Regions from separate parts of the Methylobacterium sp. WL7 genome, predicted to be linked through region 3. Evidence: predicted binding sites of a transcription regulator. Region 3 holds the regulator's gene; each other region holds the start of a gene.
The links. The regulator LexA, encoded in region 3, represses DNA repair genes until DNA is damaged. The targets are predictions, from matches to a motif close to TGTTCNNNNTGTGTTCNG.

Region 1 (4,148 bases), on a different contig from region 3:
GTGAGTGTCGTGAGCTCGAATCCGGCAAACATAAGGGGTTGCCCACGAGACATCGGCGTCGGTTCCGTCACGGTGTTGATGCGGCACCGATCGATTTTTGATCCCGATTTGGAACAAATCTAAAGATCTTACGTCGGCGTAACCTCTGTGGATCCGAACGATGACGTTTGCAACTCGCTTTTATGACGATTTTTATCAGTTATGCTGTGATGACTAGGATCTTTGTTCGTGATGTCCGCAGAATATATCTCGATCAAGCCCCGATAACGGCTGGACTTTCGACCGACTCCGGCGCGCTGACATCTGCTTCCGGCGGCGGGCCGCTGTCATGAGCGAAGGCTCCGGTTCGTGCGGCCTGCGTCGGTGGAGCCATTGCGGCTGTGACGCGCCGCCGCGCTTCAGAACAGGGCGAGCTGCGCCCCGGGCTTGCGGAACGCCGCCGTGTTCAGCGCCATGCGCCCGAACGCGAAGCCGAGCCGCCCGCCCGCGAGGCGGACCCGCCGGCCGATCATCTCGGCATAGGCCCCCTCGCCGCGGAAGCGGTGGCCGAAGCGGGAATCGTTCTCGCGTCCGCCCCGGGCCTGCGCCAGCAACGCGAAGGCCCGGGCGCGGCGCTCGGGATAGTGCTCGGAGAACCAGTCGGCGACGAGGTCGGCGACCTCCCCCGGCAGGCGCAGCAGGGCATGGCCGATGCGGCTGGCGCCGTGGTCGCGGGCTTGGGCCAGGATCGCCTCGATCTCGTGGTCGGTCAGGCCCGGGATGATCGGCGAGACGTTGACCATCACGGGCACGCCGGCCTCGGACAGGCGCCGCATCGCGGCCAGCCGCTTCTCCGGCCGCGGCGCCCGCGGGTCGAGCAGGCGGGCGAGGCGCGGGTCCAGCGTCGGCAGCGAAACCGCCACGAGCACGAGGTTGTCCGCGGCCATCTCGGCCAGGATGTCGAGGTCGCGCAGGACGAGGTCGGACTTGGTGGTGATGCCGACGGGGTGACGCGCGGCCTGAAGCACCTCCAGCACCGCTCGGGTGATCCGGTACTCCCGCTCCACCGGCTGGTAGGGATCGGTGGCGGTCCCCAGCGCGATCGTCTCCGGCTGGTAGCCCGGCGCGGCGATCTCGCGCGCGAGCAGCTTGGCGGCATCGGGCTTGGCGAAGATCCGGGATTCGAAATCGAGGCCGGGCGAAAGCCCAAGCCAGGCATGCGTCGGGCGCGCGTAACAGTAGATGCAGCCGTGCTCGCAGCCGCGATACGGGTTCACCGAGCGGTCGAACGGGATATCGGGCGAGGTATTGCGGGCGATGATCCGCGCGGCCCGCTCCAGCGTCACCTGCGTGCGCAGGGTGGCGGGTATATCGGGTTCCCAATCGGGATCCTGGAAGACCTCGCGGCTGGCCGCCTCGTAGCGGCTCGTCGGGTTCGCCGTGGCACCCCGGCCGCGTCGGGCCTCCGGAGGCAACGTGCTCGATCCCAGACGCACAGGGGCGACGGGTGTCGAGCCTTTGGGAATCTTAGCCATGCCAGGCGCCTCGTGTTTCACGTGGAACATAGCGCGAACACAGCGCCTCCGGCGCCTCAATTTCAGGCAAACGCCGGCGAGCCCGGGCGAGACGCCGCGGCCCGGTTTACCGCCGCGCAGAATCGTCTATGGGCGCGCAGATGCTCTCCGCGGTGACCTACCTGGCCGACCCGGCCGATCCGGACGCGATCGACCGCCTCGCCGACACGCTCAGCGTGCTGGTGTCGGGCGTGGCCGGCGGTCTGGTCGGCGACGCCGTGATCGTGACCGGCCGGGACAGCGACGCGGCGGCCGCCATCGCGGACGCCACCGGGGCGGCCCTGGTGCTCCACCGGGGCAAAGATCCCTATGGGGCCGGGGCCGCGCAGGCGCGACGGGATTGGGTGCTGTGCCTGGAAGCCGGGGATGTTCCGGCCGAAGGCTGGATCCGCACCCTCGACCGCTTCATCGGCACCGCCCGGCCGGAAACCGGCCTCGGCCGCCTCCACCGCCCCGCCTCGGGCTGGGCCGGCCGCGCCGTCGGCCGGATCGAGGGGATCCTGGGCGCGCGGCAGGCCCGGGCCGGCGACGTGGTGCGGCGTGAGGCGCTGCGGGCCGGCGCGGCGTTCGCACCCCGGCTCAAGGTCCGGCCGCTCATCGCCCGGATCGACAGGCCCTGATCGACAGAATGTCGCAGCTCGTCTTGTCGTTATTGACTGAAAGTGTCCGAAAATTCCTGGCGTGACGGCAGGAAACTTGCTGAATAAGTCGTTGCTGGCGCGCCAATTCCCTGCGCGCCGCCGGGAGGGATGCGACGATGGACTCCTCGGGCCTGATGGGGCGGAAGTCCGTCGACGACATCCTGGAGAGCGGCGAGGGCGAGCAGCAGCTCTCGAAGTCGCTCGGCGCCCTGTCGATCACCGCGATGGGCATCGGCGCGATCATCGGCGCCGGCATCTTCGTGCTCACCGGCACGGCGGCGGCCCAATATGCCGGGCCGGGCATCATGCTGTCCTTCGTGCTCGGCGGCATCGCCTGCGCGTTCGTCGGCCTCTGCTACTCCGAGATGGCCGCGCTGATCCCGGTGGCGGGATCGAGCTACACCTACACCTACGCCACGCTCGGCGAGTTCTTCGCCTGGCTGATCGGCTGGGACTTGATCCTCGAATACGCCATGGGCGCGGCCACGGTGGCGGTGGGCTGGTCGGGCTACGTCACGAGCCTCCTGAAGGACGTCGGCCTCGTGATCCCGGCCCGGTTTGCACATGCGCCGGGCACGGCGATCGACGGCGGCGGCACCGCCCTGTTCAACCTGCCGGCGGTGGTGATCGTGGCCCTGGTTACGATCCTGCTGATGCGCGGCACCAAGGAATCGGCGCGGTTCAACAACATCATGGTGGCCGTGAAGCTCACCGTGGTGGTGGCCTTCATCGCGCTCGGCTGGGGCCATGTCGATACCGCCCACTGGAGCCCGCTGATCCCGCCCAACGAGGGTACCTTCGGGGAGTACGGCTACAGCGGCATCCTGCGCGGCGCGGGCGTGGTGTTCTTCGCCTTCATCGGCTTCGACGCGGTGTCCACAGCCGCCCAGGAGGCGCGCAAGCCACAGAAGGACATGCCGATCGGCATCCTCGGCTCGCTGATCGTCTGCACGATCCTGTACGTGCTGGTGGCCGCGGTCCTCACCGGGCTGGTGCCCTACAAGGAGCTGAACGTCCCCGACCCGATCGCCAAGGGCGTCGACGTGATCGGCATCGGCTGGTTCGCCCTGCTGATCAAGCTCGGGGCGCTCACCGGCCTGACCACGGTGATCCTGGTGCTGCTCTACGGCCAGAGCCGGATCTTCTTCACGATGGCCAATGACGGGTTGCTGCCGAAGCTGTTCGCCCACGTCCACCCGACCTATCAGACCCCGTATCGCAGCCAGGCGCTGATCGGGACCGTGGTCGCCCTCGTGGCGGCACTGGTGCCGATCAACATCCTGGGCGAGATGGTGAGCATCGGAACGCTGGCCGCCTTCATCCTGGTCTGCGGCTCGGTGATCTACCTGCGGCGGACCGACCGGCACATGAAGCGGCCGTTCCGGGTTCCCGCCGTGCCGGTGGTGCCGATCCTCGGAATCCTGTTCTGCCTGCTGCTGATGGCCGGCCTGCCCCTCGATACCTGGCTGCGCCTGGTGATCTGGATGGCGATCGGGCTGGTCGTGTATTTCTTCTACGGCCGCAGGCATTCGGTCCTGCGCCGCAAGGAAGGCAACGCGGTCACGCCGTGATGCTGGCACCCCGCCGCAGGTGCTCGTCGAGCCGCGGCATGATCTCGACGAAGTTGCAGGGGCGGTGCCGATAGTCGAGCTGCTGCGCCAGGATGCCGTCCCAGGCGTCCCGGCAGGCCCCGGGCGAGCCCGGCAGCACGAACAGGTAGGTCGCCTGCGCGACTCCGGCGGTGGCCCGGGATTGCAGGGTCGAGGTGCCGATCTTGTCGTACGAGATGCGGTGGAACACCGCGGAAAAACCCTCCATCCGCTTCTCGAACAGCGGCTCCAGGGCCTCCGGGGTCACGTCGCGCCCGGTGAAGCCGGTACCGCCGGTGGTGATCACCACGTCGACCGCCGGATCGCGCAGCCAGGCCTCGACCTGCGCGCGGATCGCCGGGATC
Region 2 (4,148 bases), on a different contig from region 3:
AGTCGTTGGCCAGTGCCGCGCCTCCCGGCACCTTCGACGCCCTGCCGCCAGTTAACGATCCAGAGAATGCGGAAGAAAGCAGGGACGTTCCCGACGTTATTACTAATCTCTCGGTGCAGACCGTCGCCGCTCGGCTCGGCGCCAAGTCTGCAAGAGATGTCGCGCTCGCCGCTGCCGCCCACCTTTAACTGTGCCAAGGTCGAAAAAGTTTTACCCGCAAGGAGCTGCTCGCCGATATGCACAAGCCAATGGATATTACAATCAAGCAATGAGTGGAAATTTAAGTGTGATCTTGCAGAGGCTCGTCGCTGGGAAAATATTAATGACCATGACGGGCGATCAGATATCCCTTTCCGCGAGCGAACTGGTACAGTTGAGGGCCAAACTTGCTCAGTCCTGACGATCTCAAGCTTGTCCTTCAGCGCGACGGCCTATCCCGAGCCGACAAGGTCCTCCTCGTCATCGCGAGCTTGGGCCAACCAGTGAAGAACCCCGCCATCGTTGCGCAGGCACAGGAAGCCGGCTGTAACATGAAGACGTGGAACATCGCCGACGTGCTGACAAAGGCGAGGGATACAACTCTCAGGTTGCCCGGCGGCTATGAGGTGTCTGAGAAGGGCCATGCGCGTCTCGAAGAACTCGGCGTCAGCAAGCTCCCTACCGCCGCCGCAAAAGTCGCCCAGGATCTGCGCAAGCACTTGGCCTCGATTAAGGACGACACGACCCGCGCTTTCGTGGCCGAGGCCATCCAGTGCCACGAGGCGGCCCTTTACCGGTCGGCCATCGTCATGTCGTGGCTCGCCGCCGTTGGCGTGATGCACAACGAAGTGGTGACCAACCATCTGGCCGCTTTCAACACCGAGGCGAAGAAGGTCGATGGAAAGTGGAAGATCGCGGTGACCACGGACGATCTCGGGCGCATGAAGGAAAATGATTTCCTCGACCGCATCGCAGCCGTCGGGATGGTCGGGAAGAACGTAAAGGCGCAACTCGCGGCTGGCCTAAATCTGCGGAACGGATGTGGTCACCCGAACAGTCTGAAGGTCGGCGCTAACGCGGTAGCCGCCCACATTGAGATGCTTCTGCTCAACGTGTTCGATAAGTTCGCCACATGACGCGATTTCTATTTTCTGCTCTGCTCGCAACGGTTTTCGCAACCTCAGAGGAGACCATCCCTTACGTCGAAGTACGTTAGCCTAGCGAGAGTCATCCAGACTCAAGCGTGCGCCCGAAGCGCACATCACAAAACGTCCGCACCGGATCGAAATTGAATGCTCGAACGTCCACGGAGATCAAGGCCGCCCTCAGAACACAGCGCGCCACGAACCGCCTGCTGATAGGAGAGATCTCTCTTCTCGCCCCAAACGCTCCGGTCGCATCCCGCCCCGAACACCCTCGACGCCGTTCGCGATTTGGTCCAGGGAAGCGGAATGCAGAATGGCCCGCACGCGCAGCCCGCCGGGGACGGCGCTCAGACCTCCATCGCCGCCCGCGCCATGGGCGCCCTCCGGCGGGACGCCGCCAGCTATCTCGAAGGGCTCAACCCCGAGCAGCGCCGCGCCGTCGAGGCGACGGAGGGTCCGGTGCTGGTGCTGGCCGGGGCCGGCACCGGCAAGACCCGGGTGCTGACCACCCGGATCGCCCACCTGATCGCCACCGGCCGCGCCCGCCCGTTCGACATCCTGTCGGTGACCTTCACCAACAAGGCCGCCCGGGAGATGAAGCTCCGGATCGGCGCGCTGATCGGCCCGGCCGGCGAGGGCATGCCCTGGCTCGGCACCTTCCACGCCATCGGCACCAAGATCCTGCGCCGGCATGCCGAGCTGGTCGGGCTGAAATCGGACTTCACGATCCTCGGCACCGACGACCAGCTGCGCCTGATGAAGCAGGTGATCGCCGACCAGAACATCGACGAGAAGCGCTGGCCGGCCCGTGCGCTCGCCCACACCATCGACGGCTGGAAGAACCGCGGCCTCTCGCCCGAGCAGGTGCCGCCGGGCGAGGCCGCGTCCTTCGCGTTCGGCAAGGGCGGCGCGCTCTACACCGCCTACCAGGCCCGGCTCGCGACGCTGAACGCCGTCGATTTCGGCGATCTTTTGCTCCTGTGCCTCAAGCTCTGGCGCGAGAACCCGGACATCCTCGCCAATTACCAGGACCGGTTCCGCTACATCCTGGTGGACGAGTACCAAGACACCAACGTTGCCCAGTACCTGTGGCTGCGGCTGCTCGCGCAATCACGAAAAAACATCGCGTGCGTGGGCGACGACGACCAGTCGATCTACGGCTGGCGGGGCGCCGAGGTCGACAACATCCTGCGGTTCGAGCACGACTTTCCGGGCGCCGTGGTGGTGCGGCTGGAGCGCAACTACCGCTCCACCGGGCACATCCTGGCCGCCGCCTCGGGGCTGATCGCCAAGAACGAGAGCCGGCTCGGCAAGACCCTGCGCACCGAGGACGAGCCGGGCGAGCGCGTCACCGTGACCGGCGCCTGGGATTCCGAGGAGGAGGCGCGCCAGCTCGCCGAATCGATCGAATCCCTGCAGTCCAAGCAGCACCCCCTGTCGGAGATCGCCGTGCTGGTGCGGATCTCGGCGCAGATGCGCGAGATCGAGGACCGGTTCGTCCAGCTCGGGCTGCCCTACCGGGTGGTCGGCGGCCCGCGCTTCTACGAGCGGGCCGAGATCCGCGACGCGCTGGCCTACCTGCGCGTCACCATGAACGTCAGCGACGACCTCGCCTTCGAGCGGATCGTGAACACGCCCAAGCGCGGTCTCGGCGACGCGACCCTGCAGCAGCTCCACACCTTCGGCCGGGCCAACCGCCTGCCGCTGCGGATCGCCGCCCAGCGCCTGTGCGAGACCGACGAGCTCAAGCCCCGGGTCCGGGCCACCCTGCGGGCGCTCACCGAGAGTTTTTCGCGGTGGGCCCGGCTGGTGGAGACCCAGCCGCACAGCGAGGTCGCCCAGACCATCCTGGAGGAATCCGGCTACACCGAGATGTGGCAGAAGGACCGCTCCGCCGACGCCGCCGGCCGCCTGGAGAACCTGAAGGAATTCGTCCGCTCCATGGAAGAATTCCCCGACATGGCGGCCTTCCTGGAGCACGTCTCCCTGGTGATGGAAGCCTCCGAGGCCGAGGGCGCCGAGCGGGTGTCGCTCATGACGCTCCACGCCGCCAAGGGCCTGGAATTCGACACCGTGTTCCTGCCCGGCTGGGAGGACGGCCTGTTCCCCAACCAGCGGGCGCTCGACGAGAGCGGCCGGGCCGGCCTCGAAGAAGAGCGCCGCCTCGCCCATGTCGGCCTCACCCGGGCGCGCAAGCGCGCGAAGCTGTCGTTTGCGGTCAACCGGCGGATCCACGGCCTGTGGTCCTCCACCATCCCGTCCCGGTTCATCGACGAGTTGCCGGAATCGGCGGTCGACGTGGTCGAGGCGCCCGCACATTTCTCGGCCGGCGCCTCGCGGTTCGACCGCAACCCGACGCCGTTCGGATCGAGCTACGGCACGCCCGGCTGGCAGCGCGCCCAGGCCAACACCGCGGCCGGCGCCGGGAACCGGTCCGGCTTCGGCAGCGCGCCCGGCGGACGGTCCGGCGGCCCGCGCCAGATCGAGGGCGAATTGATCGCCAAGTCGAGCGGTACGCCGTCCGCGTTCCAGGACGGCCAGCGGGTCTTCCACATGAAGTTCGGCCCCGGGACCATCGCGGGCGTGGACGGCAACAAGCTCACCGTCGACTTCGACAAGGCCGGCCGGAAGATGGTCCTCGACAGCTTCATCCAGGCTGGAACGAGCTAGTCCCGCCGGCCGAGCCCGGACGTTCGGCTCGGCCGGCTTCACCCGTGCTGGCCTGCACATTCCCGCATCGCAGCCCGGATCCTTCTCGGCGGCAGGAGACGTCGCAGCGCGGCAGACGCGCGCTCTCCCTCCCCTCCTCTGCGGGCTTTCTCATTCACACATCGGCTTGCGAAAGCCGCGACGCGCCCCCTCTCCCGTGCGGGAGAGGGTTGGGGTGAGGGATGCGACCTCTCCGGAAAGACCTGATCCCTCACCCGGCTCTCTGCGAGAGCAGACCTCTCCCGCACGGGAGAGGGGACCCGCGCTCCATCCTGCGCCCGCGCTGCCGACACCGATGCGTGAATCCGGCAGCCC
Region 3 (4,148 bases):
AGGGCGTTCGAGACGACCAGCATCCGGCGCACCTGCCGGTTGTCGTAGACCTCGTAGGGCTCCTTGCAGCCGATGGTCACCACCTGCGGGGTGAGCGCCACGTAGTTGCGCGAGATATACGAGAACCCGGTGGTGCAGCCGGCCAGCGCCAGGCCGACGGCCCCGACACCGATGGGCAGAAGAGCCGCGCGTCGCATCCTCGTCATTCCAAGCCCAATTCCAGCCCAGTCTCGAAGCCGCCGGGACGATCCGCCTGTCCCGCCCTCCGGGGCAAGCATCAAGGCGCATTGAAACGGCCCCGCTTGCCCAGTCAATTCGTTTGTCGCCCGAGACCCCGTTCCGGGCGTCGGCGACCGGTCATCGCCCCACTCGCCGGTGGATGGCACGCGTGACAGGTTCTGTTGCTGTGCCAGGGCCGCTGAACGATCCGACCGGGCGGCGGCATCAGCCTTCGAAGACGTCCCCGACCAGCCGGCGTACGAAGTGGAACGCCTCCGTCGCCCCCGCGGCGACGCGTTGCTCGCCGCCCTCCCCGAGTTCGACCCGGTCGAGGGCGGCCGTGAAGTGCCGCCAATGCAACCCGCGTCCCTCGGGATGTCCGGCGAGATGGCGGGCGCCGCGGGTTTCCGACAGGCCGAGCGCCCTGGCTTCCTTGAGGAGGATGGCCGCGCCGAGATTCGAGCCTTCGGCGACGTAGAGCCAGCCCAATCCCTGCGCCGGATCGATCGTCCCGGGTCGGTCCTCGGACGCGCCGTCAGGGATGGTCGCTCCGACATCGCGCAGATCCTGCTGGATCAGGGGCAGTCGCCGCCTGCCGTCGAGATCGGGCAGGACATGTGCGAACGCGCCATCGCGATAGACCCGATCGACGACCGCATGGAAGCGGTACTGGATCTGAAGGAACAACGCGTAGCGCTCGAGGCTCGCGAACGGCTTTGCCGCCATGATGCGCCGGTCGAGCTGATCATGGGCTGCCGCGGTCGCCGTTCTCAGGCGCTTCACGCGGCTGCCGGTCTCGGCGATGTCGGATGATGCGGCGTCCATGCGATCTATGTCTGTCGTTCGGGCAAGGTGCCAGGGGCCGGGACGAGCGGCCCGCCGCGCCGCCCCGACCCTCCCGGCCTCCGGACCATTCCGGCGATTCAGATCACCGAGGCTGACCCGGGATCGTGCCGATCCGGCTCGGCCGGTTCTGCCATGGCGGCGCGGACGCGTCATGGCACATAACGGCCGCATCCGCACACAGCCGATCGATCAAGCTTGGCCGATCACGCTTGCGGAACACTTGCGGAACGTTTAACGTGTTCGTGATTTGTTTCCGCGACCGCATCTATGCGGTCCCCCAAGCCGCGAGTCCCCCGTCGATGCTCACGCGCAAGCAGCTGGACCTCCTGCGTTTCATCCAGAGCCGCATGCAGGAATGTGGCGTCCCGCCCTCGTTCGACGAGATGAAGGACGCCCTCGATCTGAAGTCCAAATCGGGCATCCACCGGCTGATCACGGCCCTGGAGGAGCGCGGCTTCCTGCGGCGCCTTCCGAACCGGGCGCGTGCCATCGAAGTGATCCGCATCCCCGAGAGCCTGTCCCAGCCGGCCGCACCGCCCGCGGAACCCCGCCGCTTCACTCCGAGCGTGGTCGAGGGCGGGAAGTCCAAGCTGCCGGCGCAGCCCGCGACCGCCCGGATGATCGACGACGGCGGCCGTTCCATCTCGATCCCCGTGATGGGCCGGATCGCGGCGGGTACGCCGGTCTCGGCGATCCAGAACCAGAGCCACGCCATCACCATGTCGCCGGACTTCCTGGCCGGCGGCGAGCATTACGCCCTTGAGGTCCGCGGCGATTCGATGGTCGATGCCGGCATCCTCGACGGCGACCTCGTGGTGATCCGCAAGCAGGACACGGCCAATACCGGCGACATCATCGTGGCGCTGATCGACGACGAGGAGGCGACGCTGAAGCGCCTGCGCCGCCGGGGTTCCTCGATCGCCCTCGAAGCCGCCAACCCGGCCTACGAGACCCGCGTTCTCGGGCCCGACCGGGTCCAGATCCAGGGCCGCCTCGTCAGCCTCGTCCGCCGCTACTGAAGCGGTTCGGCCGGCGCGTCGCCCGGCGCGGCCTCGGGACCGGGTGCGTCGGCCTCTGCCGGGAGCGGCTCACCGGGCGTCGGCGTTTCCGGCCGTGGGACAAGAGGCGAGGGCCGTAAAGCCGGCGACGGCCGCCAAGGCACGGCGCGCCCCGTGTCATGGGTATAGCGTGCCGTGAAGCCGTCCCGGTCGGCCCGGAGTGCGACGGCGCCTCGGGCGGCGAGAACCCGGCGGTCGATCACCAGCGGGCCCGTGCAGGTGGGCGGCGCGGCGAGCCGCGAGATCAGCACGGCCGCCCTGGCGCAATCCTCCGGGAAGGCGCGCCGGTCGCGGACCAGGGCGACTGCGCGGCCGTCCGGCAGGCGCGCGGTGCAGCCGAGCCTGTCGCACCGTCCGACGGCCGACCCAACCTGGATCACTGCCTTGGCCGATCGCCCGTCGCCATCCGCCTTCAGCCACTGCTCCATCACGAAAGCCGAAGGATTGCCGAGGGCCGACAGGACTCCGTCCGGCCCACGCACGGCCGCGCCACCGCCCTGCCGGTCGACGTACAGGTCGAAGCGCTCCGGAACGGCGGCGAGGCCGAGCCCGAGCAGGGCGGGCGGCAGGGCCAGCCAGCGCAGCCGCGACACCGGCAGCGTCGCCAGCAGCAGCCCGGCGGCCAGCATCGCCAGCGCGCCGGTGCCGAAGGCCGGCACAACCAGGACGGCCCGATCGAAGCCGGCGATCCACTCGGAGATCGCCAACATCCCGCCCACCGCCTGTCCCATCAGCCACCAGATCGGCCGGTCCAGGGCGAAGGGACAGGCCAGGACCCCGATCACCGCCGCCGGCATCACGACCAGGGACACCAGCGGCAAGGTCAGGGCGTTGCCGATCAGCCCGAACGGCTGAACCGTCTGGAAATGGTAGGTGGCGAACGGCGCCGTCGCGACCTGCGCCACCAGGGTCGTCGCGAGGGTGCCGATCACGGCCGAGAGTCCCCTGCCGACGAGCCGCTCGATCCGCCCCGCCCCGGGTCGCCGGAACAGGCGCCCGTCGATCAGCCGCGCACAGGCGATCAGCCCGGCCACCGCCCCGAACGACATCTGGAAGCTCGGTCCAAGCAGGCCCTCGGGTTCCCGCGCCAGGGCTATCAGGGCGGCCAGCGCGAGGTTGCGCATGGACAGTGCCGGCCGGTCGACCAGGATCGCGCCGAGCATGATCAGCGTCATGATCAGGGAGCGCTCGGCCGCGATGTCCCATCCCGAGAACGCGCAATAGGCGGTGACGCCCAGCATCGCGAAGCCGGCGGCGATCTTCTTGATCGGCCAGACCAGCGCGCAATACGGCATCAGCGCCAGGACGGCCCGCACCAGCCAGAACACCACGCCGGCGGCCAGCACCATGTGGAGACCCGAGATGGAAACGACGTGATAGATGCCTGCCGCCCGGAGCGCGTCATTGGCGGCCGGTCCGATCAGGCCGCGCTTGCCCGTGACCAGGGCCGCCGCCACGGCCCCCGCCTGCCCGCCCTCGGCCTGCGCGATCCGGCGCGTCAGCGCGTTGCGGGCCTCATCGAGCAAGGCCGCCAAGCGCAGGCGCAGAGGCGGCGGTGTGGGCGGCTCTCGAACCGTGATCGCACCGATCAGCGAGCCGACCGCGCCGAGTCCCTGAAAGTAGGCATCTCGCGCGAAGTCGTAGCCGCCCGGTCGTGCCGCCTCGGGCGGCGGCAGCAATCTTGCCGTGGCGGCGATGAAATCCCCGGGCCGCAGGGATGGCGCCTTTCGGAACGAGACCCGCACCCGAACCGGCTTCACTGCGGGTTCGAGCCCGGCGAAGCTCTCGACCCTGATCACCAGCCGGGCGCCGACCTCGCGCTCGTCCAGCGCCTCGATCATCCCGGTCAGCGGTCCGATTGTGGTGCGGGTGAGGATCGGCGCCGCGACCTGCGAGACCCGCCAGGTCGCCGCCGCGAAACCGAGGAAGCCGGCCGCCAGCGCCAGGCAGAGGGCGAGCGCCGCCGGCCGCGCGCCGAGGAACGGCGCGGGCGCGACGGCGAGCGACGCTCCGACTAGGGGGGCG

Region 1: the regulator LexA is predicted to act here: its motif matches at 1,537-1,554, upstream of FV233_RS14785 (PA0069 family radical SAM protein).
Region 2: the regulator LexA is predicted to act here: its motif matches at 1,403-1,420, upstream of FV233_RS21845 (UvrD-helicase domain-containing protein).

Annotation. Positions count from the first base shown of each region.
Region 1 covers NZ_VRVG01000051.1:10,252-14,399, forward strand. The annotation lists gene FV233_RS14780 (HAMP domain-containing methyl-accepting chemotaxis protein) at 1-32, opposite strand, end outside; gene FV233_RS14785 (PA0069 family radical SAM protein) at 399-1,514, opposite strand; gene FV233_RS14790 (hypothetical protein) at 1,643-2,173, shown strand; gene FV233_RS14795 (amino acid permease) at 2,311-3,765, shown strand; gene moaB (molybdenum cofactor biosynthesis protein B) at 3,755-4,148, opposite strand, start outside.
Region 2 covers NZ_VRVG01000107.1:4,362-8,509, forward strand. The annotation lists gene FV233_RS21835 (hypothetical protein) at 1-188, shown strand, start outside; gene FV233_RS21840 (hypothetical protein) at 387-1,115, shown strand; gene FV233_RS21845 (UvrD-helicase domain-containing protein) at 1,431-3,794, shown strand.
Region 3 covers NZ_VRVG01000168.1:340-4,487, reverse strand. The annotation lists gene FV233_RS26375 (hypothetical protein) at 1-197, opposite strand, end outside; gene FV233_RS26370 (biliverdin-producing heme oxygenase) at 445-1,044, opposite strand; gene lexA (transcriptional repressor LexA) at 1,365-2,084, shown strand; gene FV233_RS26360 (ComEC/Rec2 family competence protein) at 2,078-4,148, opposite strand, start outside.